3 regions of the Ruegeria sp. AB10 genome follow, and region 1 is predicted to be linked to each of the others. Evidence: riboswitches for the same ligand, from Rfam matches in the RefSeq annotation. Region 1 holds a riboswitch; each other region holds the start of a gene.
What was found. Region 1 has a riboswitch for cobalamin ahead of ACR0NT_RS18770 (hypothetical protein). Riboswitches for the same ligand answer to the same signal wherever they lie in the genome.
Positions count from the first base shown of each region.

Region 2: linked by a shared signal. The riboswitch ahead of ACR0NT_RS08805 (DUF1636 domain-containing protein) and the one ahead of ACR0NT_RS18770 (hypothetical protein) in region 1 are both predicted to bind cobalamin.
Region 3: linked by a shared signal. The riboswitch ahead of ACR0NT_RS07075 (DUF1636 domain-containing protein) and the one ahead of ACR0NT_RS18770 (hypothetical protein) in region 1 are both predicted to bind cobalamin.

Region 1 is NZ_JBQGAI010000016.1:42,320-52,911, forward strand. It holds gene ACR0NT_RS18725 (extracellular solute-binding protein) at 1-951, opposite strand, end outside; gene ACR0NT_RS18730 (c-type cytochrome) at 1,126-1,635, opposite strand; gene ACR0NT_RS18735 (prephenate dehydratase) at 1,755-2,588, shown strand; gene ACR0NT_RS18740 (GNAT family N-acetyltransferase) at 2,599-3,066, opposite strand; gene ACR0NT_RS18745 (SRPBCC family protein) at 3,078-3,545, opposite strand; gene nudC (NAD(+) diphosphatase) at 3,585-4,565, opposite strand; gene ACR0NT_RS18755 (bifunctional 2',3'-cyclic-nucleotide 2'-phosphodiesterase/3'-nucleotidase) at 4,741-6,621, shown strand; RNA gene ffs (signal recognition particle sRNA small type) at 6,661-6,759, shown strand; gene ACR0NT_RS18765 (alpha/beta hydrolase family protein) at 6,789-7,646, opposite strand; cobalamin riboswitch at 7,780-8,000, shown strand; gene ACR0NT_RS18770 (hypothetical protein) at 8,082-8,489, shown strand; gene ACR0NT_RS18775 (phosphatase domain-containing protein) at 8,491-8,994, opposite strand; gene ACR0NT_RS18780 (DNA polymerase III subunit gamma/tau) at 9,126-10,592, shown strand, end outside.
Region 2 is NZ_JBQGAI010000003.1:275,175-285,766, reverse strand. It holds gene ACR0NT_RS08860 (DUF3833 domain-containing protein) at 1-34, shown strand, start outside; gene ACR0NT_RS08855 (energy transducer TonB) at 47-1,201, opposite strand; gene ACR0NT_RS08850 (ExbD/TolR family protein) at 1,198-1,575, opposite strand; gene ACR0NT_RS08845 (biopolymer transporter ExbD) at 1,572-1,898, opposite strand; gene ACR0NT_RS08840 (MotA/TolQ/ExbB proton channel family protein) at 1,930-2,595, opposite strand; gene ACR0NT_RS08835 (hypothetical protein) at 2,592-3,020, opposite strand; gene ACR0NT_RS08830 (hypothetical protein) at 3,322-3,444, opposite strand; gene ACR0NT_RS08825 (dTDP-4-dehydrorhamnose 3,5-epimerase) at 3,610-4,101, opposite strand; gene ACR0NT_RS08820 (GMC family oxidoreductase) at 4,454-5,227, opposite strand; gene ACR0NT_RS08815 (GMC family oxidoreductase) at 5,461-5,880, opposite strand; gene ACR0NT_RS08810 (DUF3299 domain-containing protein) at 6,115-6,879, opposite strand; cobalamin riboswitch at 7,025-7,222, shown strand; gene ACR0NT_RS08805 (DUF1636 domain-containing protein) at 7,325-7,681, shown strand; gene ACR0NT_RS08800 (ABC transporter ATP-binding protein) at 7,678-8,463, shown strand; gene ACR0NT_RS08795 (ABC transporter substrate-binding protein) at 8,482-9,429, shown strand; gene ACR0NT_RS08790 (iron ABC transporter permease) at 9,431-10,444, shown strand; gene ACR0NT_RS08785 (UbiX family flavin prenyltransferase) at 10,419-10,592, opposite strand, start outside.
Region 3 is NZ_JBQGAI010000002.1:414,963-425,554, reverse strand. It holds gene ACR0NT_RS07110 (cobalt-precorrin-6A reductase) at 1-429, shown strand, start outside; gene cobJ (precorrin-3B C(17)-methyltransferase) at 402-1,154, opposite strand; gene ACR0NT_RS07100 (precorrin-2 C(20)-methyltransferase) at 1,151-1,879, opposite strand; gene ACR0NT_RS07095 (precorrin-8X methylmutase) at 1,876-2,505, opposite strand; gene cobG (precorrin-3B synthase) at 2,505-3,632, opposite strand; gene cobN (cobaltochelatase subunit CobN) at 3,629-6,922, opposite strand; gene cobW (cobalamin biosynthesis protein CobW) at 6,926-7,981, opposite strand; gene ACR0NT_RS07075 (DUF1636 domain-containing protein) at 7,983-8,357, opposite strand; cobalamin riboswitch at 8,452-8,660, opposite strand; gene ACR0NT_RS07070 (LysR substrate-binding domain-containing protein) at 8,733-9,608, opposite strand; gene ACR0NT_RS07065 (NAD(P)-dependent oxidoreductase) at 9,712-10,592, shown strand, end outside.

The DNA of each region.
Region 1 (10,592 bases):
AATCGCCGGGAAATCATAAGCGGTCGCCCAGCTTTTCGAGTTGTTTTCCTGCCGCAGCGTGAATGTTCCGGCCTTGAACCCTTCCATCGCGGCAATCGAGTCGCTGAAATACTCGATGCGGATGGCGTCATAGTTGTTGCGGCCCACGTTTACGTTGACGTGATCGCCCCAATAGTCCGGATTGCGCTTGTAAATAATGCGCCGGTTGATGTCATAGCTGTCCAGCACATACGGGGCAGATCCGATTCCCTGAACCAAACGAGGCTCGTCCAACCGCCTGTTCTCGGGATCCGCCTCGAACCATGCCTTCGAGTAGACCGGAACGTTCCCCGCAACCGAGATCAAGGAACGTCTCGGGATATCCGGCGCAAAGTAGAATTTGACCCTGTGCTCGCTCAGCGCTTCGACGCGGGGGATACGTTTGCGCACTGCATCGGCATAGGACTTAAGCCCTTGCTCCAGCAGAAGGTTATGCGAAAACGCCACATCCTCAGCCGTCACAGGAGTACCGTCAGAGAACCGCGCCTCGGGCCGTATGTTGAAGATGACCCATTCCTGGCTTTCCGGATACTCCAGACTTTCTGCCAGCAGGCCGTAATACGATGCGGGCTCGTCATAAGACGGAATCATCAAGGATTCGTATTGGTCCGCCGACCGTGCACCTGCACGCCCCTTTCGCGTGAACGGGTTGAAGCTGTCGAAGGTACCCTGCGCGGCATAGGACAGCTCTCCGCCCCGCGGAGCGTTCGGGTTCACATAATCGAAATGGGCAAAGCCTTCGGGGTATTTCAGGTCGCCGAATTCGGAAAAACCGTGGCTTTTGATGTTTTTTTCTTCGGCAAACAGTTGAGTTGCCGCCAACAGAACCAGAAACAACCCCAGCATTGACGTATAAGCCCAACCCCTGAAATCCAATGCGCGCGCCTGAACGGATACTCTGTTGGATCTCATCTTGCTCATCCCCTGCTTGGCCTCTGCCATTAATCTTATGCGTGCCAGCTAAATGACCAGCACTGTCAGGTTCAAGTTTAGAATGCGTGAACGCTTTGTGAAGATGTCGTTAGGCAAAAATAAAGCCGCTGCGCGGGGCAGCGGCTTTGAAATTCAGTGCGGCTGATCACAGGATCAGTTGCCGATGGTCTGCAGATAAGCAATCAGATCGGCGCGGTCCTGCGGTTTTTTCAGGCCAGCAAAGCTCATGGAAGTGCCCGAGATATAGCTTTTCGGGTTCGTCAGGAATGCATCCAGTGCTTCCGGTGTCCAGTTGCCGCCATGGGCCTGCATCGAAGGCGAATAGCCGCCGAAGCCATTCGCCGAGGCGACAGGACGATCCACGACGCCGTACAGGTAGGGGCCGGTTCCGTTGGCGCCATCTTCAAGCTTGTGGCACGCCGAGCATTTGCGGAAGACGCGCGCGCCCTTTTCCGCATCGGCGGCGGCCAGCATGTCTTCGAATACCACCTCTTCGCCGTCGGCGCTTTCACCCGCGCTTTCGGTTTCGATGATATAAGAGGCCGTCTCGCCATGCCCATCGGCATGGTACAGCGCCTCGGCGCCCCATTTTGCCAGAAGCAGCACCAGGAAGGTGCCAAACAGGCCTGCGGCGGCCTTGGTAACTGTCATCGTGTCGAACATTGATCGCGTGTCCATTTCAGCTGTCTGCGGGGTGTCTAAGGGTTCCCCTCGCAAGAGGCAAGGTATAGACACCGCGACTAAACGCCCAATTCTGGAACTTGTTGCACGGAATCGATCAAATGACCAATCGTATCGCATTTCAGGGGGAACCCGGTGCCTATAGCCACGAGGCCTGCCGCAATGCGCGCCCCGATATGGAGGCCCTGCCCTGCCGCACGTTCGAAGATGTGATCGAATCGGTTCGGTCCGGCGACGCCGATCTGGCGATGCTGCCGGTCGAGAACACCACCTATGGCCGGGTGGCCGATATTCACCGCCTTCTGCCGCACAGCGGGCTGCATATCATTGATGAGGCCTTCGTGCGCGTGCACATCAATCTGCTGGCGGTGCCCGGCGCGACTCTGACCGATGTCACCGAGGCGCATTCGCATCTGGTCCTGCTGCCGCAATGCGCCGGGTTTCTGAAGGAACACAACATCCGCGGCCGCGTCAGCCCCGACAACGCCCGCGCCGCGCGTGAGGTCTCGGAACAGGGCGATCTGCATTCGGCGGCACTGGCCAGCGAATTGGCCGGGGAAATCTACGGTTTGAACGTTCTGGCCCGCCACATCGAGGACCACGACAACAACACCACCCGTTTCTTGATCATGTCCCCAGAGGCAGACCAGTCCCGGCGCGGCCCGCACGGCATGATCACCAGTTTCGTCTTTCAGGTGCGAAACATCCCGGCGGCGCTGTACAAGGCGATGGGGGGCTTTGCCACCAACGGCATCAACATGACCAAGCTGGAAAGCTACATGGTCGACGGGTCATTCACCGCGACTCAGTTCTATGCCGATATCGTCGGCCATCCGGACGACCGCAACGTGCAGTTGGCCATGGAAGAGCTGGAGCATTTCACCACCAATGTCGAAGTGCTGGGCGTCTACCCGGCCGCGCAGCCGCGCGGGTAAGCCAGCAGGCTCAATCGACGGTATAGGATTTGCACACGGCGCCGTGGTGCGACCTGTAATCAACAAAGCCCATGGCTGAGTAATAAGCCAAACCTTCGGCGTTGTTGCGCGAAACAGTCGCGTCAATCGCAGCCAGTTCCCGCGCTTTCGCAACCTCCAATGTTGCACGAAACAAAGCCCGCCCCACGCCCTGACGTGCGGCCGAGGGGCGGATATGCGTGCCAATAACGCCCCAGCCCACCGGCGCACCGTAGGGGTTGCCTTCGACCGCAATCTTTATGGATTGGAACCCCAGAACGCAGCCGCCCCGAACCGCCACGGTACACCGCAGCTGATCCGGGTGGGTCAGGTAGTTCGCGGTCGCAAAACTCAAATCACTGGGCCGGCTGCGCTTACCGGCGGCCGCGATCTCTTGCAGAACCTCGGAAATTCCTTCTGCATCGTCCAGCCCTGCTTGCCGGATAATCAGATCACCCATTGCTCGCCCCCTCAAGCGCCATGCAGGTAGCGCTCTTCGATTTCACGGGCAAATTCGTTCAGGCGCAGCTGAAACTGCCGCCGGAACCGTGCCTGACCCAGCCTCAGCGATTGCAGCAACAGCCGCGCGGGCAGAGATCGGGCGGCAAGCGACATGTCGACGCTCAGGCGGGTGCGGCGCTGCGACAGGGCCAGGAATTCAATGATTGTCACCCCGTTCATGCCTTTGCTGATAGCGTCGAACCGTAACAAGAACGGCGGGTCGCACTCGGCCATCTCGATTGCAACTTGGCGGGGCTTGCCGCGCAGCTTGAACTCGGTTTCCCATTGCGTGCCCGGCACCACCCCCATATGGCCCGACAGGCGCCGCACTTCGATTCCGCGACGCATGGCCATGCGCTCGAACCGCTCAAAATCGGCGACCATTTCGAACACCGCATTGATGGGGGCTTCGATGTCTTCGCGCGCTGTAAACTGCATGACGTTTCGTGGTTCTCTTCGCTATAGGCTCAGTATCTGTCAGTCCAGCGTATCCGCAAGCCAGTTTTGCAGCAGGAAATGTGCAATGGCCCCTTTGCGGGCCGGCAACAGCTTCGGATGCTCTCCGGCAAAGGCCTGCATCATCTCGGGCTTGCTGACCCACATTGCATCCTCGATTTCCACCGGATCGATGGTAATCTCACGCGACAGCGCCTCACCTGCGCAGCCGAACATCAATGAGGCCGGAAACGGCCAGGGCTGGCTGGACAGATAGCTGACCGCACCGACCGGTACCCCGGCCTCTTCCATCACCTCGCGCCGGACCGCAGCCTCAAGCGTTTCTCCGGGTTCGACGAAACCGGCCAGCAGGGAATACATTCCCTCGGGCCAGCCCGGCGACCGCCCCATCAGCACCGAATCCCCATGCGTGATCAACATGATGACCACAGGATCGGTGCGCGGGAAATGCTGCCCGCCGCAGGACGGGCAACTGCGCTGCCACCCGGCCTGTGTGATTTCGCTGGCGACGCCGCAGCGGGCGCAAAACCGATGGGTTTCATGCCAACCGATCACTGCCTTGGCCGCCGCGGCCAATTCCGCATCGCGGGTGGACAGGCGGGTCATGATCCGGCGCAGTTCAGCAAAGACATATCCTTGCGGCAGGTCCGGATGCTGTTGCTCGGTCCGATCGACAAACGCCCCCAACTGCGACATGTCCAAACCTTCGGGGGACCAGTTCGAGATATCGAGCGCAAAAACTGGAGACTCGTCCGAGACGCCCAGAAACACCGGTTCCTCAACGCTGCCGCCCGGCCCGTTTGCGACCAGATCATGGGTCATCGGGATCAGGCCCAGCCGATCCAGCGCCTCGCCCTGAACCAGCGGTTTGCCGCGCCAAAGCAGCACGCACGACGCCTGCGGATGGGCGCGCGTCTGTGCCAGCTGTTCCGCATTCCCCCGGATATGCGCCGCACGCTCCAGGCCCGAGCCGCCAAACGTCACAAGTTCCGCGTGTTTCATGAGTGTTCCTTTGGGTCGTTGGCACAGGGCTGCCACGGCTGCAGCAGCGTTGCAATGGCAATTCCAAACACCCGGAAACCGAAGGCCGTCAAATGATCGCAGTCACGCGTTATATGTTGCACCTATTATACTTTTTGGGGAAAATGCTTAACATATAACTGCCAAAAGTAGAAATTTGTCACGCTCCATTCCTCTGCCAAGCCCCACACTGAAGATACGGATTTTGGCGACATCCGATCTGCATATGAACCTGAGCGGCTTCGACTATTACTCGGACGCCCCGGAACCCACGATCGGGCTCACACGGACCGCCAGCCTGATCCGGGCCGCGCGGTATGAGGCGATGGCGGCTGGCGCGTTGGTTCTGTTGTTCGACAACGGAGATTCGCTACAGGGCACTCCGATCGGGGACTGGGCTGCGGAACCGGCCAATGCGCCGCATATCCTGATGCGGGCCTTTGGTGATCTGGCCTATGACGCCATCGGGCTGGGCAATCATGATTTCAGCTTTGGGCTGGAGGTTCTGGATCGCGTTCTGGCTGATGCCCCCTGCCCGGTGGTATGCAGCAGCGTGCACCGGAAGGACGCCGATCCTCTGTGGCAAAGCCATGCCATCCTGACGCGCACGGCCCAGTACCAGGGCCAGCAGGTTGCGCTGAAGATCGGCCTGTTTTCGGTACTTCCCCCACAAACCGCAAAATGGGAGGCCCATCGGCTAAAGGACCGGGTCACTCTGGACGATATCCTGACCTGCGCCCGCTCCAAGGTGCGGGACCTGCAGGCAGAGGGTTGCGATCTGATCCTTGCGCTGGCGCATACCGGGCTGGGGTCGCCCATTGCGGAACCCGATATGGAAAACGCTGTCATCCCGATGGCCGCCATCGACGGCATCGACGCCGTGATCGCCGGGCATTCCCACCTGACGCTGCCCGGCCCCGCGCATGAGGGGTTGGATCATGTCGATGCAGTCCAAGGGCGGGTTCACGGAAAACCGGTGGTCATGCCGGGTCCGGCCGGATCAAATCTGGGGGTGATTGATCTGAAGCTGCACAGGGTCAAGGACGGCGGGTGGGTGATTCAGGACCACAGCACCGAATTGCGCCCGATCTACCCGGCGGTGCCTGACAGCGAGGCCCAGCCCGTTGAAGAAGATCCCGATTTGCTGCGCCTCTTCGCCAAGGGTCATTCGGAAACACGCCGTCACACGGCGCAGCCGGTGGGCCGGACCGACCAACATCTGCACAGTTATTTCAGCTTTTGCGCCCCGGACAGGGGGCTTGCATTGGCCGCAGCGGCGCAGGCGGCAGCCCTGCGTCCGCATCTGCAGGGGACACCCTTTGCAAAACTGCCTGTCCTGTCCGCGGTGGCCCCTTCTAAATTCGGAGGGCGCGCCGGGCCGCGATTTTATACGGATGTGCCACCGGGACAGGTTTTCCTGCGCCATATCAACGATCTGTATGTGTTCCCCAACGAATTGCAGGCGGTTGTCGTCAACGGAGCGCAGATTGGCGACTGGCTGGAAATGTCAGCGGGGGTGTTCAATCAGGTCACACCGGGCCGTGAAACCGATCTGGTCGACCCCAGCCGCGCCGGGCATAACTTCGATGTTCTGCAGGGGCTGAGCTGTCAGATCGACCTGTCGCACCCATCGCGCTTTGACGCCGCCGGTCGCCTGACCGACCCCGCGCATCGCCGGATTCACGACATCCAGTTCGAAGGGCACCCCGTGACCCCGGACCAGCGCTTCGTCGTGGCACTGAACAATTACCGCGCCAACGGAGGGGGACATTTCCCCTTTGTCGACCGGGCCGAACCGATTCCGGTGCCGGCTCAACCCGTCCAGCGCATCCTGAAAGATTATTTCTCGGGTGCCCTGCCGCGCGACCCACTGGAACACGCGCCCCACGCCTTTCGATTTGCGCCATTATCCGGGGCGACAACCTTGCTCCGGACCGGCCCAAAGGCCCGCGATCACATTGCCGAGCTTGAGAAATACAACCCACAGCTGCTCGGAGAAGACGATGACGGCTTTTTGCTGATCCGTTTGACGCTCTGACGGGTTGTCTTTTCCACGCCCGTTGCCTATATCGACCGATGAGAGGTTGGCGCGGGCGAGCGCCTCGCCAACCTGGTCAGGTCCGGAAGGAAGCAGCCACAACGAGCCCCGCTTGGGTCGATGTCCAACCTCTCACTTTAGTTCCCGCCGAAAACTGAATAACAAATTCAAGCGATCAGTCGCGGCCAGACGGCGGCGTTGCGGCGCGCGAAGGCACCGATATGCCCCACCTCCGACAGGCCGAATTCAGCAGGTGACAACAGATGGCGGCGCGCGTGCGGCCCGTACAGATCGGCCAGCCGCCACACCGCGTTCGGCGGCACCACATCGTCATCCTCGAAGGTGAACAGATCCACAGGCGTCTCCGACTGCGCCCAACGCGCCTCGGGCAGAGTGATCCCGATCTCGGGCAGGTAGTTGTGCGGCGCGGTGCACCACCTCCGCCACTGCCAATAGACGCTTGCGGGCAGATCGGCCCCGAATCCCAGCGCCTTGCCCGGAAGATAGCCCAGAGCTTTCACCGCCAGCGGCGCGTGGCCGTACCAGAACAGCAATGCCAGCGCCCGATAGGGCCAGGGATGGTCCGACACCGTCACCGGGCCGGAGCAAACGCAGATCATGCGGTCGATCTGATCGATATCAGGTTGTATTGGCCCCAGCATCCCGCCGACGGAATGCCCGATGCTCCACTGCTGCGCGTCAGGGAATCTGCGTCGCATTTCAGCCCGTGCGGCTGGCATGTCGATCAGGGCCCAATCGGCCATCATGACCCGCGATGCCTTCAACGGCCCGTTCAACGAATGGCCGAAATCACTGTAATCATAAGTTAGACAGGCCACCCCCTGCGCCTCGGCCAGCCAGCGGGCAAAGTGCTGATAGTAAGCCCTCGGCACGCCGGTTGCGCCATGAATGACCACCGCCACCCGAGGCGCCGACGCCGGCAGATACAGGCGCGCGGATAAGGTGCCCGCGCCTGATGGAAACTGGAAATCCTCGGTCGAAACAGTCTGTGTTGCGTCCAGCATGGTGCGGCCTCCGGGATTTTTGAACCGATTGGTTCACTTTCTCCAGTCCGCCGTGTTTCCGTCCGCAAGTCAACTATGACCATACGTCCACCTGGCCGCGCAAATTGCCCGCTTGACTCGGGTCGCCCGCACCCGTTAGCGATGGCTTGATGGTTCTCGACCCCGATCTCGGGGCGGGATGAAAAGGGAACACGGTGCGGTTCTGCCCGGTGATGCCGGAACGAACCAAGGCCGCGACTGCCCCCGCAACTGTAAGCGGTGAGCAATGCCGAAACACCACTGGCCGAAAGGCTGGGAAGGTCGGCAAAGCGATGACCCGCAAGTCAGGAGACCTGCCATCGAAGCAAAACCGAAACTCGGGCGGGGTGTCCGGGCAGGTCGTCAGCACGCTGTCACACCTGATCTACGCCCCGTCTTGCGCGCGGAGGGCGCACCATGATCTGGAAGACAAAGACACATCAATTCACCGCAACCGTGTGCCAGAAAACCGGCAAGACCTGTCCGGCCCTGGCACAGATGGCCCGTGCCGTCGTGCAGGCGATGGAGGCCGCTGTCCCTGCGAGCACCCCGGATTTCGAACTCGAAGGCAGCAGCGAACTGGCCCATTGCGCTCAGGGCTGTTTCGCACGGTTTCGCGCGCAGGCAGATCAGGTTCGTGTGTTTTGCGGCACCGATGTCGACACCGCGATCGAAACGCTGGACGACTATGCAGATATGATGTTCGGCCTAGAATTCACCACACGCCCGGCCAAGCTGTTGCCGACACCGCCCTGCGCGATGCTCGAGGCCTCGATCATCGCGCAAAGCCCGGTCGTGCAGCCGGAACGGCACGCGGCGCTCTGAACTAGTGGTAAGGCCGGGTGCTGGGCGCCTGTGCGGCCCAGTCCAACTGGCCGTCGGTCTCGACGGCGCAGGGCCGTACGGCGCGCAGGCGTTTCAGCGCTGCCTCGGGGCGTTCGCCGTGTTCGACCATAAGGCGCAGGGCGATCATCCCAGACCGCCCGCAACCGCCCCGGCAATGTACTAACACCCGCCCTCCGCGGGCCAGAACCTGTGCCGCCGCCGCGCTGACCTCGGGCCATGCGGCCTGAACCTCTGGCGGTGGCGCGCCAAAATCCGCGACCGGCAGATGCGCCCAGCCGATTGCCGCGGCGCGCAGATCGTCGCCGAATCCGGCGGCACCCTCCTGCAGCATCTCACCTTCAGTGGTCATGGAAATCACCAGATCGGGCTGCCAGTCGCGGATGATGTGAAAATCCTGCCGATAGTTGCCCGCTCGCCCTGGCAATGGCGACAGAGCAACCGTGCCGTTGCCCACCTGCACGGCGTGAATTGCGAACAGTCTCAAGTGATAACCCTCCTGCCTACGCGTCTATGGTACATAAACTGCGACGCAAACGGAAATTCGCCAAGCGGGATGTGGACGCGGGCGGCGGGGGTCTCTACGCTGCATCGGAACCCGAATCCGACAGAGCAGACATGAACGACACGCCCAGCCCCGCCTATCAGGTTCTTGCCCGCAAATACCGCCCCGAAACCTTTGCTGACCTTGTGGGTCAGGATGCGATGGTGCGCACGCTGAAAAACGCGTTCGAGGCCGACCGGATCGCGCAGGCCTTCATCATGACCGGCATTCGCGGCACCGGCAAAACCACCACGGCGCGGATCATCGCCAAGGGCATGAACTGCATCGGCCCCGATGGCGAGGGCAAGCCGACCACCGAACCCTGCGGCCAGTGCGAGCATTGCGTGGCCATCATGGAGGGCCGCCACGTCGACGTGATGGAGATGGACGCCGCAAGCCGCACCGGTGTCAACGATATTCGCGAGATCATCGACAGCGTCCGCTATCGCGCGGCTAGTGCGCGCTACAAGATCTACATCATCGACGAGGTTCACATGCTCTCGACCAGCGCCTTCAACGCGCTGCTCAAGACGCTTGAGGAACCGCCCGAGCATGTGAAGTTCATCTTTGCCACAACCGAGATTCGCAAAGTACCGGTGACGGTGCTGTCACGCTGTCAGCGCTTTGACCTGCGCCGGATTGAGCCCGAGGATATGATCGGCCTGCTCAGCAAGATCGCAGCGGCCGAAAATGCCCAGATCGCGGATGACGCGCTGGCGCTGATCACCCGCGCAGCCGAAGGGTCGGCGCGTGATGCGACCTCTCTGCTGGATCAGGCGATCTCGCACGGGGCCGGGGAAACCAGTGCCGATCAGGTGCGCGCGATGCTGGGTCTGGCCGATCGCGGCCGGGTGCTGGACCTGATGGACATGATCCTGCGCGGCGACGCGGCGGGCGCCCTGACCGAACTGAGCGCGCAATATGCCGAGGGAGCCGACCCGCTGGCCGTGCTGCGCGATCTGGCCGAGATCACCCACTGGGTCTCGGTCGTAAAGATCACGCCGGATGCAGCCGAAGACCCGACCGTTTCGCCAGACGAGCGCGCCCGCGGCGTGCAGATGGCCGAGGCCCTGCCAATGCGGGTGCTGACCCGGATGTGGCAGATGCTGCTGAAAGCGCTGGAAGAGGTCTCGGCCGCGCCAAACGCCATGATGGCTGCCGAAATGGCGGTGATCCGTCTGACCCACGTGGCCGACCTGCCCAGCCCGGAGGAACTGATCAAACGGTTGCAGGATGCGCCGCCTCCACCACCGAACGGAGGTCCCGGCGGTGGCATGGCCGTACCGTCGCACGCTCCCGCTCAACCTGCGCCGCCTGCCTATACCTCGACCGCACGCGGCCCGGCCGGAGCGCCAACAGCCGCACTGGCTCAGGACACTCAGGTAGCCCTTGCGCGGTATCCCAGCTTTGACCATGTCGTCGAACTGATCCGAACGAACCGCGACGTGAAACTGCTGGTCGAGGTTGAGAATGGCGTGCGCCTCGTGTCCTATTCGCCCGGTCGGATCGAGTTCACACCAACGGACAACGCACCGACGGAT
Region 2 (10,592 bases), on a different contig from region 1:
GGGCGAGGTCATTCTGTATTTCGAGAAACTGTAAGCTACCGGCGGTTCAGTTGCTGGAATAGACAAAAGACAGCGACCTGCTGACACCCCCAGGAGGTTTCGGGAACGGAGAGGCCGCCTGGACCTGCGCCTTGGCCGCCCGTTCAAGATCAGGTGAGCCATTGGTGTCCACGACCTCGACATAGGCCAGGGTTCCGTCCGCGTTGATCACGAAAAACACCACCGCAAAACCCCGCGCCGCCGTGTAAACGACTCGCGTGCGGTTCAGATGGACCAGAACCTTCCCGGCATAATTGGTTCTGTCCGAGTTTCCGGGACCCCGCCCGCCCGAACGCGTGCCGCTGTTGCCTGAGGTGAACAAATCCCTGCCTTGGCGTTGATAGGTGGTCAGGGGCGACTCGACCTCTTGGGTCGGGTATTTCAGATCACTGAAATCCCGTGCCCCGCGCAACGTGCCTTGCGGTTCAGGCTGCGTAGTCCGGTCCGGCAGGCGTGGCCGGATCGACGAGGTCAGGGCCTGCTCCGGCTCCTCGCTGTTTTCCTCGGCATCGGGCACCGGTTCGGTCGGGGCGGCGGGGATATCGGCCTCGACCGTGTCACTCTCAGCAGGCACGACCGGAGCAACCGATGGCACCGGGTCTTTCGTTGACTCCGGCAGGGCGGCAATCTGCTCGGCCTCGGTGGGCTCGGGCGCGGTCGGGGTTTCTTCGGCCGGTTCCGTGGCTTCGGGGCTGCCTTCTGGCGTTTCGGCAACCTCTGCCACTTCGGCAGGTGGGGTCTCATCCACTTCATCGCTGGCAGATTTGTCGCCATCGGTGGTGTCCTGCGTTTCGGGGGCCTCGACCGGATCGGGCGCGACCGGTTGCAGGATTTCGGACGTGCCGGTATCGGGAGAAAAGGTTTTCTGCGGATCGTCCGAGGCCACATGCACCTCGCTGGTCGGAATCTCGGCCGGTTCGGGCGCAGGTTCCGGGGCCTCTTCCACCGGCGGTTCCGGCGCCTCGGGCGGTTCGGGTTCCACCGGTTCGGCGACTGTGTCCACAAGATCCTCGAAACTGTTGCTCAGCTCAACCGAGTCCCCTCGGCCTGCGTCATCCGGCTGCTGTATCAACCTGGGTGCGGTCAGGCCCAACCCCATCAGGTGCAGCAGCAGCGACAACAGCGCTGCAAGGACCGCGACGACAATCGAACCCCGGATCATTCCAGCGCCTTCTCGGTCACGACAAAGACGGAATCCGCCCCCAGGCGGCGCAATTCGCCAGTGACCTCGATCAGCCGCGCGCCCGAGGCCTCGCGATCCGGCACGATCCGCACCGGCCCGGGGTCGCGCCCGGCCATATAGGTGTCCGGGTCCATCGGCGCACCGCGAAAGCTGAGCGTGCCGTCCCGGTGCAGCACCAGCGCATCCGGCGGCTCTTGCCCGTCCAGTTCCGAGGTGTCGACCAGATCCAGATCGGGGTCCAACGGCGTGGCCACGGTGCCCGCGATCAGAAAGAAGATCAGCATCAGAAACACGACATTAATCAACGCTATGGTCGAGTCGCGTTTGCGGCGGGGGCGGCTGCGGCGGATCATTCCAGCACCAGCACGCTCAGGCCCTCACGCCCGCGCAGCAGGACAAGCAGGTCCACCAGCCGCTGCGCCGTCGTGTCGGCATCGAGGCTGACCAGAACCTGCCCTGTGGTCACCTGCGCCGTCAATTCATCCAGCGTGACAGGCGCACCGTTCAGCACCAGCCGGTCTTCGCTCAACTGGACAAAGGCGCGGTCCTGCGGTGCGTCCGTCGATGCACCTCCGGTCGTGGCGTTGCTCAGCTCGATCTCACCATATTTCGAAAAGGTCGAGGTCAGCATGAAGAACAGCAACAGCAGAAAGATCACGTCGATGAGCGGTGTCATCGCCATGGGCCGCCTGACGAAGGGTGCAGGGTTACGCATGTCCGGGCGTGGCCGCCATGGGTTGCGTTTCCTCGGCCGGCGGAACAGCCTGCCCCGGCACCAGCACCGTGCGCAGGGCCTTGTCGGCAAATACCCGTTCGCGCGCGGTGCGGCTTTCGAACCACGACAACACCATCGAGGTCGGCATCGCCACTGCCAGACCCACGGCCGTGGTCACCAGCGCCACCCAGATACCGCCCGCCAGCAGCGACGGATCAACCGAAGAGCCGGCGGATTGCAGGCTGCGGAACGCCTCGATCATGCCCAGAACGGTACCGAACAGTCCCAGCAAGGGCGCAAGCTGCGCCACCGTATCCAGCAGGCGGAAACCACGTTCAAGCCCGGCCAGCGCCAGCCCTGCCTCGGCATCCAATCGCTGATCCAGACCGGGCGCATCCGGCGCGTCCATTGCGACCCCGACCAGCGGCGCAAGGTAACTGTGGCTTTTGGCCAGACGCGCGCGGGCGGTCTGCTTGTCACCGGCATCCCAGGCCTCCAGCGCCTGCGACAGCACCCGGTGCCGCCCGACGCCCGAGGCCGCGAATTGCCAGAGCTTGTAAAGCGTCACCGCCAGCGTCACCACGGACATGGCGATCAGGATGGCAACCACCGGCCCGCCAAGGGCCAGGATTTCACGCAGGGCGTCAAGAAAACTCATCCCAAAAGCTCCACTTCTGTTCGGCTGTGCAAGGTTGGTGTCCGGTCGCAGATATCGCTGTCGGCGCCCCCGACGGTGCAGCTGCTGACGCCATTGATCAGAACACGCCCGAGGTTTTCGCAGGTGATGCCCCGGATATCAAATTGCCTGACCCGCGGGCGTTCCGCTGGCAGATCCCGAAATCCGAACAGGGTGATCCGTTCGAACACACCCTCGGCATCGAAAATCACCACCTGATAGCTGGCGCTGTCGATCGACGTTGTGGTTTGATTTTCGACCAGAAAGGTCAGGCGGCAGGCGCCTTCGACCTCTTCCACCGCATTCAGCTCGACCATCAGGCCCGGCGCGTCTTGCGGGGTTTCAGCCAGAGCCACAAAAGGCAGCGCACAAAGGATGGCGGCAAGGGCCGGACGGCGAAACTTCATGGATGCGCTCCCGATTGTTCAACGCAGGCAGGTCTTTGGCGGCGTTCCACCCGTCATATCCAAGACCGTTGGGGCGCGAAAGGGTTGCCGACACCTTTGTGATAAAGGGCGATTTACGGCCCGTTCAACCCTGCCGTTTCGTGAAGACCGGTGCAGATGCGTGCTATTGCGAGGGCTCGGGGCTGGTCTGATTGACCATCGCGCAGGCCACCAGCCATTCCAGAGCGTTGGATTTGATCCCGTGTTCGGCGCAGATCGCGATGCTTCGGCTTTCGAAAATCTGCGCATAGATGGGCCAGTCCTATTGCTCGGCCGGGAATATCGCGTCGGCGGTCTTGCGCTGTTCCCACTGATGCAGCTTGCCGCCCGCCACGCCAAAGCTGATCTGCCCCGGAATCGGAGGATCCTGGTTCGGGTCCAGCATCAGCGGATCCGAGAAATCCCGGTGCCCCAGCCCCTGAACAAAACTGGTATTGGACGGGTTGCAGCCCGCCCGATGAACCCTCCGGTTCCCGCGACCATCACTGTTGTTTTTTCAGTCTTCGAACTCGTCATGGGAAAGTTGTCTTTCCTTGGAATCGCTGCGGGCTCAGCGCTGGATCAGCGGCCACCCCGCGTCTACTTTAGAAACAATCGTTACAGATTGCGGCCATTGTATATTCAACGCCGGATCATCGTATCGCAATCCATGCTCGACCCCGGGGGTGTAGACCTCGCTGGCCGAATAATAGGCCTGTGCCCCGTCAGTCAGCGCCAGATAGCCGTGGGCAAACATCTCGGGCACGTAGAGCGCAGGCCGGTTCTCGGCCGACAGCTCGATCCCGAAATGCTGCAGATAGGTGGCACTGTCCGGACGCATATCCACGATCACGTCGTAGATGGCACCGGTGATGCAGCGCATGAACTTGGCCTCACGCGCCGGGGCCTGCTGGTAATGCAAACCGCGCATCGTTCCTTTTCTTTCATTGAATGAAAGGTTTATCTGCGCAATGGCCGGTTTCAGGCCGTGTTTTTCAAACTCGTTTGCGCAAAAGGCACGGGCAAAAAAAACGCCTTCTGAACCGCAACCAGTTAACCACACCGACCCTCATTTACAAAACGTGCCGTGGCGCAGCCGGTTAAACTCCGCTGCGCCGTTTTCGGCACGTGAAGGCTATATCGAAAGCTAACCAGACAATTGGCCCGGTTTCCATGATTCTCGGGCTTTTCTGCCGAAATCGCGGATTTTGGAACCTTCTGCCAAGGCGCGTCGGCGGATAAATTTTGCGAACGCCCTGCAGAAACATGACTGGCTGAACCGCTGGGCGGATATTCTGCAACACCTGAACCTGCCGGAAACCGAGGCAATGGCAGTGCGCAGGCAAACCCTGTATCGAATGGCCGCAGGGTTGACGGGCGAACACGCCTCGCACCCGAATTCGGTGGAACCTGCCTCAGTACCTTGAGGCCAGTTGCCGGGACTCACCCGGCGCTTGCAACCGAGTCGTCGGACAACAGCCCAAGATGGGACAACTGGTTGCCACAGCTGTTTTCGACCGGATGGAAAATCCCGACAGACCTTTCTGAATCACTAAGGTCTCACAAGCGTCGCAAAACGCCTGCGCGGCGGGCCGCGCGGCGATGTCCGCGCCATAGACCCGAGCGATGACCCGCCTTGCATGGGCCGCGATCCTGCCCGGTTGCAGGGCAAACCCAATCCCGCACGCAACAGCGGCCAGACATACACCCCCCAGCAATGCGTTTCGTCTGGATATCATCATCGAACCACCTCGGCGGCACGCAGCGACATTGCCGACAGGGTCAGGGTCGGATTGGCGGGCGAGCAGGTCGGGAACGCCCGCCCCCAAGGCAAAGACATTCGGAATCTCGTGCAGGCGCAGATACTCATCCACCACCCCTTCGGCCGGGTCGGTACTGATCCGGTGCGTGCCCTGAATATGGGCCTGACTCGGAAGGAAACCGCCAGCGGTCACGCCGTCCAGCACATCCGGAATGATACCCGGCAACCCGCCCAGCGCGCGCTGCAACCCCCGATAGGCATAGGGGTGGTGCCCGGTCCATTCGATCACCGGTGCGTCACCTTCCGACAGCACCCGATTTTCGGCGATGGGCAGGTCCTCGGCCACAAGGGGCAGGACCAGACGGTTGGTCCACTTGCCCGGCTCTTTGCGGATATTGGGGGGCGAATTCGAGCTTTCGATCAGCACCGCCGCCGCCTCGGACCGGTCTATGTCGTGATAGAAATGATAGCCATGGCTGGTATCGGACGTGCCGCCGAAATAGTTCTTTAACGTGGCCGTATCGACAAGGACGGATTGCGAGGGTTCTTCGTGCAGGAAACGCCCCAGCGCCGATGAGGTGACACCCGACCGCAGCAGGATTGCCGCGTGCCGCCATTTGCGCGCGCGGAAGGCAGCGGAACCCAGGACTTGCTGTGGTTCTACAACGCAACATCCGCACGGGACTTGGCGTGCTCGGGATAGGGAAACGGCGTTTTGAGGGGCAGGATATGAGCCGACCCGCCGCCTGCGATCTCCATCAGCGTTTCCGCCCGCTCGCAATAGGGGGCCAGATCGTCATACCCGAACGGCCAATCCATTCCGACGCCGAACCGGGACTGCAGCCGGAAGTCATCGGGATGAAATCGCGGAGTATCGCCCCACCAGAAATTCGAGTTTCCGCCAAAAACAACGAAGCTGAGCCAGTCTTTCCGAAAACCGGACGAGTTGCGCTGAGTGATCTCCTCTCCGGTGCGCCAGCCATCGCGAAGCTGCGCCTCATGCGGGCGGAACCCGCCTTTTTCAATGATGAGAATGTCCAGATCCTGGGCAGGGTATGCGCAAAAAAAACATCGATGCAAAGCTACTGCCAACAAGCACCACATCCCATTCCCGGGACGCAACCTCTGCTAGGTCAATGCGGTTCATCTATTCACCCGTGCCTCTGAAGAGGCTCAAACCAACGTCACTGATACACTTAAATAGGATGATATAGGGTACCCCGAGACCGGGGTTTGTCAAATCACCGAAGATGATCGGTTTCTTCCGGAATCAATCTACAAGCCATTCCGCAGTGTCCCGATCCGGCGGCCGCGTCACTCAGAGGCCTTCGCCCCGCCGGTCTTGCGGTTGCCCGCCGCGCGGATGCGATCGGCAATGCTTTGCGCCCACTCCAGCCGCTCGCCCTGTGTCTCCAGGGTTTCGACACTGTCGGCGTCCAGCCGGAACGTCGCCCGCATGGGCAAAAACCCGTCGACCACCATCATGTTCTGCTCTGACGGATCGATGGTCAGCCTTCCGGTCAGCCGGACGGGCTCGTGGACATAGCTGGGCGCCCAGTCACCGTTCAGCCGCACCCGGATCATCTGATTGGGCGGCGGTGGCGGCATGTGGCTGCACATCCCGCGCTTGGGCACAAGATAAGCGATGGCGTTCCCGTCCGCATCGGGCGGCGCGGGAATGGCAAACCCCGCCAGCGTCACCGTCTGACCGTCAAATTCAGGGTTTCCCGCAGCGCCGGCGCGATCCCGGTTCCGGGCCACGGCATGCCGTTGCTCCAGCAGCCAGTCGATATCAATGCCATCGGCGGCCAGGGCGTCCTCGGTTTCGAACAGAAGCTCCTGCCAATTCAGCCGTTCTTCGGGGCTGCCCGCATCCTGATGCAGCCTGCTGCGCAGGCGTACGGCAAAAAGCACATCGTCGAACTGTTCCGGGCTCAGGTCGCGATACGGATCGTCGAAGACCTGAACGGACGGATCCGGCAAGTCAGACCAGTCCAGTGCAGTCCCCGGAGCCGCCAGCACGGACGGACCGCACAGGGCCAACGTCAGAATCGTCGCAAGGGGAAACCAATATCGCATGACCGGACTCTATCGCCCTGCCGGGATCATTCCAGTAGGTTTTTTGCAGATGCCGCTCTTTGCAGAACCCCCTGCAATTGCAGGGCTGCACCGGCAAACAAACGTAGAGGATGTAACTTTATGATTGACGCACCGGGCCATCTCGGGCAGTCAATCTGGTGATGGTTCCCCCAAAAGGGGTGAAAAGGGAATACGGTGCGGCCCTGTCAATTGGCCAACTCCGTGACTGCCCCCGCAACTGTAAGCGGTGAGCGACGCCATACACCCACTGGTCCTTGGGCCGGGAAGGATGGCCAAGCATCGACCCGCAAGTCAGGAGACCTGCCATCATATGTTCAACCAACCCGGGGCGGGGCGTCCTGGAAGGAGGCTATGATGACACGACTGACACGTGTTCCCATGATTGGCACCTTCTCTGCGCGTTTGAAAACGAGCGGAGCGGGCAATGCCGGAAACACCTGATCACTTCATTCTGATCTGCGAGACCTGCAAAGGGCTTGAGAATGCGGATGCCTTGCGCAACGCGCTGACGGGCAGTCTGCCCGCGGGGTTTGCGGTTCGGACCGTCACGTGCATGGCGGGCTGCGAACGGCCGACTACCGTAGGATTTCAGGCCGTTGGCAAAGCCCAGTACCTGTTCGGCGATATCCGGACCCAACGTGACATCACCGCAGTGGCCGAGTTTGCGCGGCAATACCGCCACAGTGCGGATGGCTGGACCAACGCCTCCGACCGCCCGCAGCCGCTGTTCACCAAAACCCTGTCCCGGATGCCCCGGCTGAACGTAGAGGAACACTCATGACAGACCCCGCGTTTCTGGTCGCGCGTGACCTGGAATACTATGCGCTGAACGGCGATGTTCTGTTGCAGGGTGCATCGTTTGAACTGGGCAAGGGCGCAATCCTGGCCATTGCCGGGCCGAACGGGGCCGGGAAAACGACGCTGTTGAACCTGCTCTGCGGGGCCGCCGATCTGGTTCTGGGCGATGTTCTGGTCAACGGGCGCAGCCTGAAACAAATGCCCGCATCAGAGCGCGCGCGCATGATCGCCGTGGTCAGCCAGCAGGAGTTTCCGGACGGCCGGTTGCTGCTGCGGGATTATGTCGCCCTGGGTCAGATCCCGATCCGGTCCGACCGGTCTGCCGATGACCACGCGGCCGAACTTGACCGGATACTGGACCTGACCGGGCTGGACGCTCTGGCGGATAAACGCATGGCCATGCTGTCCGGCGGCGAACGCCAGCGGGCACATATTGCGCGCGCCCTGGCGCAGAACCCGTCGCTTCTGTTTCTGGACGAGCCCACCAACCATCTGGATCCGGACGCCAAGGGGCGGATGCTGTCGCTGGTGGCCGAACTGGGTATCACCGTGGTCATGATCGTGCACGATCTGGTCATGATCCCCGAGTTTGCCACCCATGTGGCGCTGATGAAATCCACACGCCTGACCAGCTTTGGCCCTGTGGCCGAGGTTCTGACGCCCGCGCATGTGCGCGACACGTTTGGCGTCGACTACCTGTGTTTCCAGCACGAAGGCCGGGTGATCCCGGCGCTGGATATCCGAAGAACCCCCGTTTCAAACTAAAGCAAGGAAACACCCCCTATGAAACACATCTGGTCTGCGGCCCTGATCACCGCCATGGCAGGCGGCGCGTCTGCAGGTGAAGTAACCGTTGATAACTGCGGCGAGCCATTGGTTTTCGAGACTCAGCCCGAGCGGCTGGTCGTGCATGACATGAACATGACCGACATGGCCTTTGCGCTGGGTCTGCAGGACAAGATCGTGGGCCTGACCGGCATCACCGGCTGGTACAAGACCAGCCCCGAATTCGACACTCTGCGCGGAGACATCCCCGAGCTGGCGCCAAAATACCCGACCGTTGAAAACCTGGTCGCGGTTGAACCCGACCTGTTCTTTGCCGGGTGGTATTACGGCATGAAACCCGGCGGCGATGTGACGCCGGACACGCTGGAACCTTTTGGCATCAAGACCATGATCCTGTCTGAGAGCTGCGTGCATCTGGACAAGGATCGCCCCGAGGCCAGCATGGACCTGCTGTTCGACGACGTGCTGCGCCTGGGCAAGGTCATGCATGTCGAAGGCAAGGCCGAAGAACTGGTCAGCGGCTGGAAAAAGCAACTGGCAGCCATCGAAGCGCAAACCGCCGATCTGGCCAAACCGCGTGTCTTCCTGCTGGACGGTCCTGCCGATGCGCCCTTCACCGCGGGAAAATTTGCCATCCCCGACGCCATGATCGCTGCTGCGGGCGGCGAGAACGTCACCCATGACATGGATACCAGCTGGGGCCGCACCTCGTGGGAGGCTGTCGCCGCATCCAACCCGGAATTCCTTGTGCTGCTGGACTATCAGACCGGCAATGGCGCGGCGGATACGTTCAAGTTCCTGCAGGAACACCCGGTGATGTCGCAGACCGACGCGGTCAAGAACGAGCTCTGGATCGGCCTGCGCTACGAGGAACTGACCCCCGGACCGGCAAATATCGAGGCGATCTCGAAAATGGCCCAAGCCATGCATCCGGGCCTCAACTGATATGGGCCGATTGGGCCTTGAGCTAATCTTGGGGGCGGTCATTCTGGCCGCCCTCTTGCTGATTTCGACCGTCTACGGCACCACGCCCATCCCCGCGCAGGATGCGTTTGACGCGGTATTGCTGGGCACCGGCCTGACGGACGGAGACATGTCACCGCTTCATCGGATTGTATTCGACCTGCGCCTGCCCCGCGCCCTGTTCGCGGCTGTCATTGGCGCCGGGCTGGGTATTGTTGGCGTGGTTCTGCAAACCACGACGCGCAACGATCTGGCTGACCCTTTTCTTTTCGGCCTGTCCTCGGGCGCCGCCGCCGGAGCCGTATTCGTCATCACTGTGACCGGAGACATTCTAGGGCTCTGGACACTGCCACTGGCGGCGTTTTGCGGAGGCCTTGTGGCCTCGGGCATCGTGCTGGCGCTGGTGCACGGGCTACGGACAAGCGCGCCGGAAAAGCTGATCCTGGCCGGTCTGGCGGTTTCCTTCCTGTTCTCGGCCATCACCAATTACCTGATCTTTGCCGGTGACAGCCGCGCCGCCCATTCGGTGATCTTCTGGATGCTGGGCGGTCTGGGTCTGGCCCGGTGGGAGACCTTCCCGCTGGTCTGTGCCGGGTTGCTGCTGATCCTGTCCTATTCGCTCTATCGCAGCCGCTGGCTGGACGCGCTGCTGACCGGAGACCTGACCGCCGCAACGCTGGGCGTGCCCGTTCAGGGGCTGCGGTTCAGCATGTTCTTTGCCGCCGCCCTTGCCACCGCCGTTTTTGTCTCGGTCGCGGGGGTAATCGGCTTTGTCGGCCTGATGGTGCCGCATATCGCCCGCGGTATCGCTGGACCGCTGCACAACCGGCTTCTGCCCACGGCCGCAATTGTCGGCGCGGCCTTGCTGACGGGTTCGGACATCCTCAGCCGGCTTCTTCTGGCACCACAGGAATTGCCGGTGGGGATCGTGACGACCTCGATCGGTTCGGTGTTCGTGTTTCTGCTGCTGTTCAGAACCGCACGGGCGCGGCACTAGAGCCGGGCATCAACCCTTCTTCGGCCCATTGGCTTGCCACCGGGGCAGATACGCCCAAAAGATCAATCGCACGGCCTGCAATCTGAGTGACGATATCCGACACACATTTCGGCTTCAGATAGAACGCGGGCACCGGCGGCAGAACAAT
Region 3 (10,592 bases), on a different contig from region 1:
GATCAATGGCACCGCGTCGCGGATATCGATGGCGCGGTGGCCGCGTTGTCCGGTGCGCCGCAGCGCGTCTTTCTGGCCGTCGGTCGGATGCATCTTGAAGACTTTGCTGCCCAGCCCCAGCACCGTTACCTGCTGCGGTTGGTCGATGAACCGGATCATCTGCCGCTGCCGCATTGCGACGTGGTTGTCTCGCGCGGGCCGTTCTCGGTTGCGGAGGATCAGGCGTTGATGCAGCAGCATGGGATTGAACTGGTGGTGTCCAAGAACGCAGGCGGCACCGGCGCGCGCGCCAAGCTGGACGCCGCGCGGGCGCTTGGCGTGCCGGTGCTGATGATCGACCGTCCGGCCCTGCCGCAGCGGACCGCGCTGTCGAATGTCGCACAGGTTCTGGACTGGCTGGCTCATTCTGGCGTGAACCTCGGGGTGTAGACGATCGGGGTCGTGTCCCGCTCGATCACGCGGGTCAGGGATGAGCCGACGATCACCACGGTCTGCATATCGGCCATGTCCGGCGTCGCCTCGGCCAGTGTTGAAATCCGGATCGCCTCATCCGCGCGCGATACGGCGCGGGCGAACAGGATCAGGCGTTCGGGCTCACATTCCTCGCGCAGAATTTCCAACGTTTTCACAAAGCCTTCAGGGCGGGACTTTGAGCGCGGGTTATAGAACGCCATCGCGAAATCGCCTTGGGCGGCAAGGCGCAGGCGTTTTTCGATCAGAGACCACGGTTTCAGGTTATCGCTGAGATTGATGGCGCAGAAATCATGCCCCAGAGGTGCGCCCGCCCGTGCCGACGCCGCAAGCATCGCGGTGATGCCGGGCAGCACGTCGATGGGGATAGTGCGCCACTCTGAGGGGCCGTTCTCCAACGCCTCGAACACCGCCGCCGCCATGGCGAACACGCCCGGATCCCCCGAAGAGACCACGACCACGCGCTTGCCTTCGGCCGCCATCTGCAACGCGTGTTGCGAGCGGTCGATTTCGACCCGGTTGTCGCTGGCGTGCAGCGTCAGACCGGGGCGTTCGGCAACGCGCGCAACATAGGGGATATAGCCAACGATATCCGTGGCCTCCGCCAACGCGGCGGACACCTCGGGCGTCACAAGGTCTTCGTTGCCGGGCCCGAGGCCCGCGATCTTGACCCAGCCGCTCATGGCCGCCGCCCCTGACCATGCACGATGATGATCGAGAAATAGGGGGTAACCTTCTCACAGGCCTCGGACAGTTTCGTCACGGTCTGGTTCGGCATTTGCGCGAATTCCACGATCCAGGCGCGATCATACAGACCGGCCGTTTTCAGCGCTCGTTTGACCTTGTCGATATTGCGTCCGATCTTCATCACGACCAGAGCGTCGGTCTGCGCCATGCGCTCGGCCAACGTTTCCTCGGGCAGAGTGCCGACCAACACGGTCAGCACATCGTCGCCCCATGTGATCGGGTCACCGGTTGCTGTCCAAGCGCCGGACATGCCGGTGATAGCGGGTACGACCTCAATATCAGCTTCGTCGCGCAAGCGGCTGTAAATATGCATGAAAGAGCCATAGAAGAACGGGTCGCCTTCGCACAGGACCACCACGTCCTCACCCTGATCCGACAGGGTTTTCAGGTGGGCGGCGCAGTCCTTGTAAAAGGCCGAGAGCAGCTCGTTATAGCGCGGATCGGTCACCGGAATTTCGGTGGTGACAGGGTATTCCATCGGGAATTCCACCGCATCGCCGGGGATCATGCCGTTGACGATCTTACGCGCCTGGCCACTACGACCCGGTTTGCGGAAGAAGGCCACGTGGCGGGCATTGCGCAACAGGCGGTCGGCCCGGACGCTCATCAAGTCCGGGTCACCGGGGCCGAGACCCACACCGTATATCTTACCCGCGTTCATTCGGCGCGGCTCGCGATGGCGTTGACGGCGGCCACGGTGATGGCGCTGCCACCCAGACGGCCCTTGACGATGCAGGACGGCACCGGTTGCGCCTCCCACAGGGCGTCTTTGGATTCAACCGCGCCGACAAAGCCCACCGGGCAGCCGATGATGGCGGCGGGGCGCGGGCAATCGGGGTCTTCCAGCATGTTCAGCAGGTGGAACAGCGCAGTCGGCGCGTTGCCGATGGCGACCAGCGCACCTTCCAGATGCGGACGCCACAGTTCCAGCGCCGCGGCCGAGCGGGTATTGCTCATCTCGGCGGCCAGAGGGCGCACGCGTTCGTCATGCAGGGTGCAGATCACCTCGTTATCGGCAGGCAGGCGAAAGCGGGTCACGCCTTCGCTGACCATGCGCGCGTCGCACAGGATCGGCGCACCGTTTTCCAGTGCGGTGCGGGCTGCTGCCACGAAACCCGGCGAGAAATGCACGAACTCTTCCAGCCCGACCATCCCGGCGGCGTGGATCATGCGGACGGCGACCTGCTCTTCGTCGGCGTCGAACCGGGCCAGGTCGGCCTCGGACCGGATGGTGGCAAAGCTTTCCTTATAGATCGCGGCGCCGTCGGTTTCGTATTCATAGGGCATCAGGTGAAGTCCATGGTCATAAGTGTTTCTTCGGTCAGGCCGTGCTGGCAGGGCTCATCCCCCGCACGGCCCTGTTTGACAAGATCAAATCGTCCGTTGTGGCCGACTAAAGTGATGTCCGCCACGCCCATCCGGGCGCAGCCCTTGGCGCAGCCCGAGACATGCAGGCTGCCGCTGACGCGCGGTGCCAGCGCACGGGCGATGTCGCGGGTTTCCACCTGAGCCTGCGGGCAGAACGGTGCGCCGGGGCAGGCGTCGGTGGTCATAAGCGGGTCGGTGCCGTCTGTGACGAAGGCCGGGGCGGGTATTGCCGCCCCGCCTTCCAGCAGGATCAGCCGCCACGGGGTCACCCGCAGGGCCGATGCGCCGCTGTTTTGTATCAGTTCAAGAAGTTGGCGCGCAGGCAGTTGCCCGAAAGCCGCGCCATACAGAGTACCGAGCTCACAACCGCCGGGTTGCAGCAGCGCGCCTTCGGGGTCGGGGGGGCTGCCTTGCCATTCCGGCGGCAGGCCTTTCGCGGCCACCACTCGCGCCATGCGGCGGGTCTCGGGCGTGTAGGTTTCAGAGAACCACATCGCCAGCGCGATCAGTTGGTCGATTGCCTCTGTCTCGGACACTTTACGCCCTGTCTCGGCCCCATCTGCGCGCAGGATCAGGCCATCGGCGGCGGTTTCCAAACGGATGTCCGCCGAGTCACCAGCCAGCAGGCGTTCAGGTCCTGTATCGATGGCAAAGCCGAACTTTGCGGGCAAGGCAGGGAGGTCAGCCAGACGGTCGATCAGCTCTTGCGCCAGTCGTGCGGTCAGGTCGCCGACCTGATAGAGCGGTGAGGTCAGTATGTTGCGACGCACCTCGATGCCCGGTTCTGCATCCAGCAAGCCCAGCGCTGAAAGTTCGGCGAGCAGCGGCTGGTGGTCGGCTTCCTGCACGCCGCGTAGCTGCAGGTTTGCGCGGTTGGTCAGGTCGATGGTGCCATTGCCGAACCGTTCCGCCAGTTCGCACAGGCCAAGCGCCTGCGCGGCGCTTAGCCGAGCCAGCCGAGGCCGCACCCGCACAACCAGCCCGTCGCCCGACATCATCGGACGGTGTGCTCCGGGGCACCAGCCTTGGACGATGGGCGCGCTCATCTCAAACCCTCCAGATCGGCACGGATCGAGTTTCGACGCGTGTTCCAGAGCCCGGCCTCCAACAGCGCCAGAAACCTGTCCTTCATGGCCTGATACGCCTGCGGGTTTGCTTCTTGCAAAAAGGCATCGACCTCTTCGTTGCCAAGGGTGGCACCGTGGTAGAGGTCGAAAAGGTGCGGCGCGACGGTGCCGGACAGATGTGCAAACGAGGCCATGTGATCCAGCGTGGCCGCGATCTCGGCAGCCCCCCGGAAGCCGTGCCGCTGCATCCCTGCGATCCAGCCGGGGTTGGCAGCGCGGGCGTGGACGACGCGGCTGATCTCTTCGGGCAGGGTGCGGGCGCGCGGGTTTTGCGGGTTGGTATTGTCCAGATGATACAGCTGCGCACTGCCGCCGGTGATCTTCTTGGCCGCCGCGAACCCGGCCTCATGGGTGGCATAGTCATTGGCCAGAAGCAGATCGGTCTCGGTGAGGTCCTGCAGGTGGACAAAGCTGTCTGCATTGGCGACGCGCTGGGTGATACCGTCTTTGTCCTGCGCGATATGCTCGCCCTCCAGCGCGAAGGAACTGGCCTCAAGCCACGCCTCGCCCGCCTGCGTGCGTGCCTCATCCGTATAGGTCTCGGACAGGTGGGTCATGTTCAGGCCGTAACTGCCGGGGGCCGGACCATAGACGCGGGCGGCGGGGGCCTGACCGGCATAGGGGTTCCAGTCGGGTGCTTCATCGCGTTCGGACAGCGCACGCACGGCCTGACCGAACAGCGCCGAAAGCGTTGGGAACACATCGCGGAACAGGCCCGAGACCCGCAGCGTCACGTCCAGACGCGGGCGGCTGAGGTCGGTGATCGGCAGGACTTCGATTCCCGCTACCCGCTCGGACCCTTTGTCCCAAACCGGTTTCACGCCCAGCAGGTGCAGCGCCATGGCAAATTCCTCGCCCGCCGTGCGCATGGTGGCCGAACCCCACAGGTCGACGATCAGGCCTTTGGGGTAGTCGCCCTCTTCCTGCAAGTGGCGCCGCACCAGTTCCTCGGCTAGTTTCACGCCCTGCGTGTAGGCGGCGCGGGTCGGAACCGACCGCGGGTCGGTGGTATAGAGGTTCCGCCCCGTTGGCAGCACATCGGACCGGCCGCGATAAGGCGAGCCGGAGGGGCCAGCCTCGATCCGTTTTCCGGCCAGCGCGTCGATCAGGGCGCGGCGTTCGGCATGGGCCGAGGGCGCGGGGTCGAAATTGCCGGTCACGTCCGGCACCCGGCCAAAGATGTGCAGGCCGTCGCCAAACTGGCTTTCCTTGATGTCGCAGACAAAGCGGTCGATGCGGGTGATTGCCTCGGCGGTACAGGTGGCCTGATCGAGGCCAAGGTCGCTTTCCAGCCCGATCGCCTGCGCCTCGTCGCGGATGTCTTCCTGCAGCCGGTCGCGGCGCTTGGGGTCAAGTCCGTCGGCATTCGAGAATTCATCCAGTAGCGATTCCAGCCGCACCATCCGGTCCGGCGTGCCGCTTTCTTTCAGCGCAGGGGGGATGTGCCCCAGCGTCACGGCCCCGATGCGGCGCTTGGCTTGCGCGGCCTCGCCGGGATCGTTGACGATGAAGGGGTAGATCACCGGCAGGTCGCGGATCAGCGCCTCGGGCCAGCAATCGCGGGACAGGGCGACCGACTTGCCCGGCAGCCATTCCAGCGTGCCATGCGCGCCGATATGGATCAGGGCGTCCGCGCCGAGGCCTTGGCGCAGCCACAGATAGAACGCGACATAGCTGTGGCGCGGGGTGCGCGACAGGTCGTGATAGTCGTCATCGCGCAGCTCGGGCGTTCCGCGCTCGGGCTGCAGGGCGATTAGGGCCTTGCCACGGCGCAGGGCGGTAAAATGGAACGCGCCGTCCGAGAAGGTTGGGTCATCCTCGGGGGTGCCCCAGACGGTTTGCAGATCATCGCGCAACTGTTCGGGCAAAGCCGCGAGCGCCGTCCGGTAGTCCTTCAGCGGCCATGAAATCCGTGCGTCCAGCAGCGCTTCGGAAATCGGTTCGGCGGGCGCGGTGTCATAACCCTCGGCCTGTAGATCGGACAGCATCGCCTCAGCCGAGGCCAGCGCATCCAGACCTACCGCATGGGCCATCTGCCAGTCCTTGCCGGGATATGTCGACAAAACCAGCGCCGGGATCTGGTCTGCCTTGGGTGTGTCGTGCAGGTTCAGCCAGCCGGTGACCCGGTCGATGATGGCTTCGATCCGTTCGGGCTCGGCCCGATGGGCAAAGCGGGAATATTCCAGATGCGGGTCGCGCTTGCCCGGTTCCTTGAACGACGCGATGCCTGCAGAAATCCGCCCGTCCACCTCGGGCAGCACCACATGCATGGCGAGGTCGGCGGGCGAGAGGCCGCGTTCCGCCTCGGCCCACGCTTTGCGGCGGGATGTGGCGAGGGCGACCTGGAACACCGGTACATTGGCCGCGTCCAGAGGGGACGTGCCCGACGCGCCTTTTCCCGAGAAGGAAGTGGCGTTGATGATGGCTGACGGGTTCATGGCCACGATGTTTTCGCGTAACCAATCGGCGGCTGCAGGCGCTTTCAATGAGGGGGCGAACAGGCCCACGGCCTCCAGACCCCGCGCGCGCAGGCTACGGATCAGGGCCGCGACGGGGGCGGTATCGGCTGAGGTCAGATAGGCGCGATAAAAGGTCACGACGATGCGTTTCGCGTCGCCCGTGAAAGCCGTGTCCACGGGGATCACGCCACGATCCGGGCACCATGCGCCGCAATCCGGCAGGGTCTTCGCCCCCATCACCGGACCGGCATAGAGACCCGCCGCCAACGCCATCTGGGCCAGCGCAGCCTGCGCCGCGACTTCGCCGCCTGTATCACACAGATGGGCCAGCCGCCGCAGGGTCGAGACGGGCAGGGTGGAATAGTCATCCAGCCGCGTGTCCTCGCGCCCATCCGCAGGCAGGACGGCCAGCGCAATGCCCTTAGCCTGCGCCAGCGCCAGAACCTGCTGCAACCCGTAGGACCAGTAAGGAACGCCGCCGATCAGGCGGATCAGGATGCCTTTGGCGCCCTCCAGCGTCTGCTCGACATAGGTGTCGACGGACAGTGGATGTTTCAGCGCCGTCAGGTTGGCCAGCCGCATCGTCGGCATCCGCCCCTCGGCGCCGCCACCGCGATGCCAGCCCGCCGCGAAAGCGCCAAGGTCGCTGTCAGAGAATGACAGCACCACCAGATCCGCCGGGCTCTGGCCCAGGTCGGTCGGGGTCTCGGTTTCCTCGAGCCCGTGGCTTTCGCGGAAGACGACGTGCATGGCTTACTCGGCGGCCTCGGTCACACCAACAAGGATGTCGCGGATCGCGGCTTCTTTGATGTCGTCATGCTCGGCGATGACCACCAGACGCGAGCGGCGCTCTTCACCCGGCTCCCACGGACGGTCGTATTGGTGACGGACACGGGCGCCGACGGCCTGCACCAGCAGACGCATCGGTTTGCCTTCAACAGCGGCATAGCCTTTGACGCGCAAGATGTTCAGCTCATTGGCCAGGCGTTCGATTTTCGCGACCAGATCGACGGGGTCGGTCTGTTCCGGCAGTTCGACGATGATGCTTTCGAAATCATCATGCTCGTGATCGTGGTGGCCGTCGTGATGGCTGGGACGGGCGTCCATGTCATCCTCTGCTGCGGCTTCCAAACCCAGAACGACGCGCACGTCCACGGCACCTTCGGCCACTTCGACCACCGGCAGCGGGCGCGGAGCTTCGGCTGCGATGATCTCTTTGGCCTTGGCCACACCCTCGGGACCGGCCAGATCGGGCTTGGTCAGCAGGATGATGTCGGCGCAGGAGATCTGATCCTCGAACACCTCGGACAGGGGCGTTTCGTGGTCGATCGAGTCATCGGCCAGGCGCTGGGCGTCCACGGCCTCGACATTCGGGGCGAAACGACCGGCGGCAACGGCCTCGGCATCGGCCAGCGCGATCACACCGTCAACGGTGATCTTGGACCGGATATCCGGCCAGTCGAACGCCTTGAGCAGCGGCTTGGGCAGGGCGAGGCCGGAGGTTTCGATCAGGATGTGATCCGGGCGCGGCTCCAACGCCATCAGCGCCTCGATGGTGGGGATGAAATCATCGGCAACGGTGCAGCAGATGCAGCCATTGGCCAGTTCCATGATGTTTTCCGCCGGGCAGTCCGGGATGGCGCAGGATTTCAGGATGTCGCCATCGACGCCGACATCGCCAAATTCATTGACCACAACGGCCAGACGTTTCCCTTGCGGGTTCTGCATCAGGTGGCGCACCAGTGTGGTTTTGCCCGAGCCCAGAAAGCCGGTGATCACAGTGACGGGGAGTTTCTCGAGGTTCGACATATCAAGCTCCAATCGGGGGAATGCGGGCCGCACAGTTTTTGCGGAAATGTTCGGGGCGCTCGCGCCATTTGACCAAACCGTCTTCGGTGGCGAGATACTTGGTGGCACCTTCGACGATGGTTTCGACATGGTCGTTTTCGTTGAGGTGTTCATAGACAAAGGTCCAGCGATCCGGCCCACCGCGCAGCACGATGGAACAGCCTTCATCACAGTTTGACAGGCATTCCACGGCTTTCAGAGTGATGCCCTCGGGCAGATCCGCCTGTTCCAGCGCTTTGTGAAGCAAGGTGCCGGGTCGTTGCGCGTCGTCCTCAACGGGCAGGCCGCGGCGGCACGTGGTACAGACCAGCAGCTCGACGGGTGCGGTCTCGGTCATGTCTCTCATCCCCCCAAATCCTCATTGCGGGGGACGGGGTTTCATGCGGGCCACGTGTTGCGACATGGACCCGACACCGGAACACCCCGCCCGGTTTCATCTTCGGGTGCTGGCAGGTCTCCCGGCTTGCGGATGTCAGAGGTGGGCCTCTGTCGGATGTCCCGCCTTCCCGGCCTTTTGGGCCAGTGGCTGTGGGCACCCTCTCCGGTCACGGTCGCGGGGGCGGCTGCGTTTGACGGATGACCGCTGACGCATTCCCTTTTCATCCATCCGGGGATGGACACCAACCCAAGCGACATGCGGCACGGGCAGGGGCCTTGTCAAGCGCCAGACCGGGGCGGAAAACCCTGGGGACGAAAAAGCGACCAGCTTGTGTCAATCCGCGGCATCCGCTGCCAGCCGGTCCCGCAACCACGCACAAAACAGACCTGCCGCTGCTGTGGATGGCACAGCCTGCTGAGCACTGACGATGTAATGCGACTGGGCAAAGGGAATCGCCGGACCCGCAATCGCAATCGGCGCACCCTGGCGGATCGCGTTTCTGGCGAACCGTTCCAGGATCGTTGCATATCCCGCACTGGCCATCACAAGTTGCAGCGCCGCCACCGTCGTATCCACCGAATGTCGGGGCGGCTGGCCGGGGGGCGCAGTGCCGATGGCTTGAAAATACTGCGCCCAGTTGTCCTCGTACCCAAGTATGTGAATCAGCGGCCCGTTATTCAGATTTGGCGAACCGTGCCCGGCCCGGCAGACCGGAACCAGCTTTTCATCGCTAAGCTTCTCGGACCGCACCCCCGGCCAGTCGCCATACCCCAGCCGGATTTCCACATCCACATCGCCGGGCGTCCTGCTGTCGTTCCAGATGTGCGAGACCAGACGGACCGGAATATCCGGATGCCGGGTGGAGAAGTCCGGCAGTTCGGCGGCTATCCAGTAGGTGGCGGTCGATATGGCAGCGCGGACGGTCAGGGTCTGCCGTGAGGCCGGGCCAAACAGGCTGTTGGTGGACAGCGCGATATCTGACAACGCCCGCCGCACCGTCAGCGAATAGGATTGCCCCAGCTCGGTCAGTTCCAGCCGCCGCGCATTCCGGGTGAACAGCTTTTGCCCCAACTCGGCCTCGAGGGATCGAATATGCAGCGAAACCGCCGTCTGCGTCAGGCCAAGCTCTTGCGCGGTTGTGGTGAAATTCAGATGGCGCGCGGCGGATTCGAAGCTGCGTAGCCATGCGGGGTTTGGAAGGCGGTCCATCTATCACCAAAAAATTTTGCCCATAATGCGTGTTATTATTCATTTTCACTACAGGCAAGCAACAGGGATACTTGGCGCGAACAGCGAGCTTCGGGAGGGTGAAATGAAAGTCGGATTTACCGGTCTGGGGAATGTCGGCGGCAAACTGTCGGGCTCGCTGCTGCGGAACGGAATTGATCTGACGGTCCATGACCTCAATCCCGATCTGGTGGCCGAATTCGTGGCCCAAGGCGCCAAAGCGGCCGAAAGCCCAACGCAGATGATGCGGGATTGCGATGCGGTTATCACCTGCCTGCCGTCCCCTGCCGCTTCGGATGCCGTCATGCAGCAGATGCTGCCCGAGGTCGGTCCGGGCAAAATCTGGATGGAGATGTCGACAACTGACGAGGCCGAGGTCAAGCGTCTGGGTGCGATGGTGATCGAGCGCGGAGGCGCCGCCGTCGATTGCCCCGTGTCCGGCGGGTGTCACCGGGCCGCGACCGGCAATATCTCGATCTTTGCAGGCTGCGACCGCGCAACCTTCGAGCGGATTTTGCCGTTTCTGACCACGATGGGCCGCCGCGTTCTGCATACCGGAGACCTCGGCACCGCCTCGGTCCTGAAGGTGCTGACGAATTATCTGGCCACCGCCAACCTGATCACCTGCGCCGAGGCACTGGTGACCGCCAAGGCCGCCGGGATGGACCTCAACACCACTTACGAGGCGATCAAGATCTCGTCCGGTACCTCGTTTGTGCATGAAACCGAAAGCCAAGTCATCCTGAACGGCTCGCGCGATATCTCTTTCACGATGGACCTTGTGAAGAAGGATATCGGGTTGTTCCAGGATGTCGCCGACCGTGCCGGAGTGCCGCTTGAGATCAACCCTGTGATGATCGAAATCATCGATGACGGCATCGCCCGTTTTGGCGAACGCGAACTGTCACCAAACATTATCAAGCGGTTAGAGGAAGCCACCGGCCTGAACATCACGGCCCCCGGTTT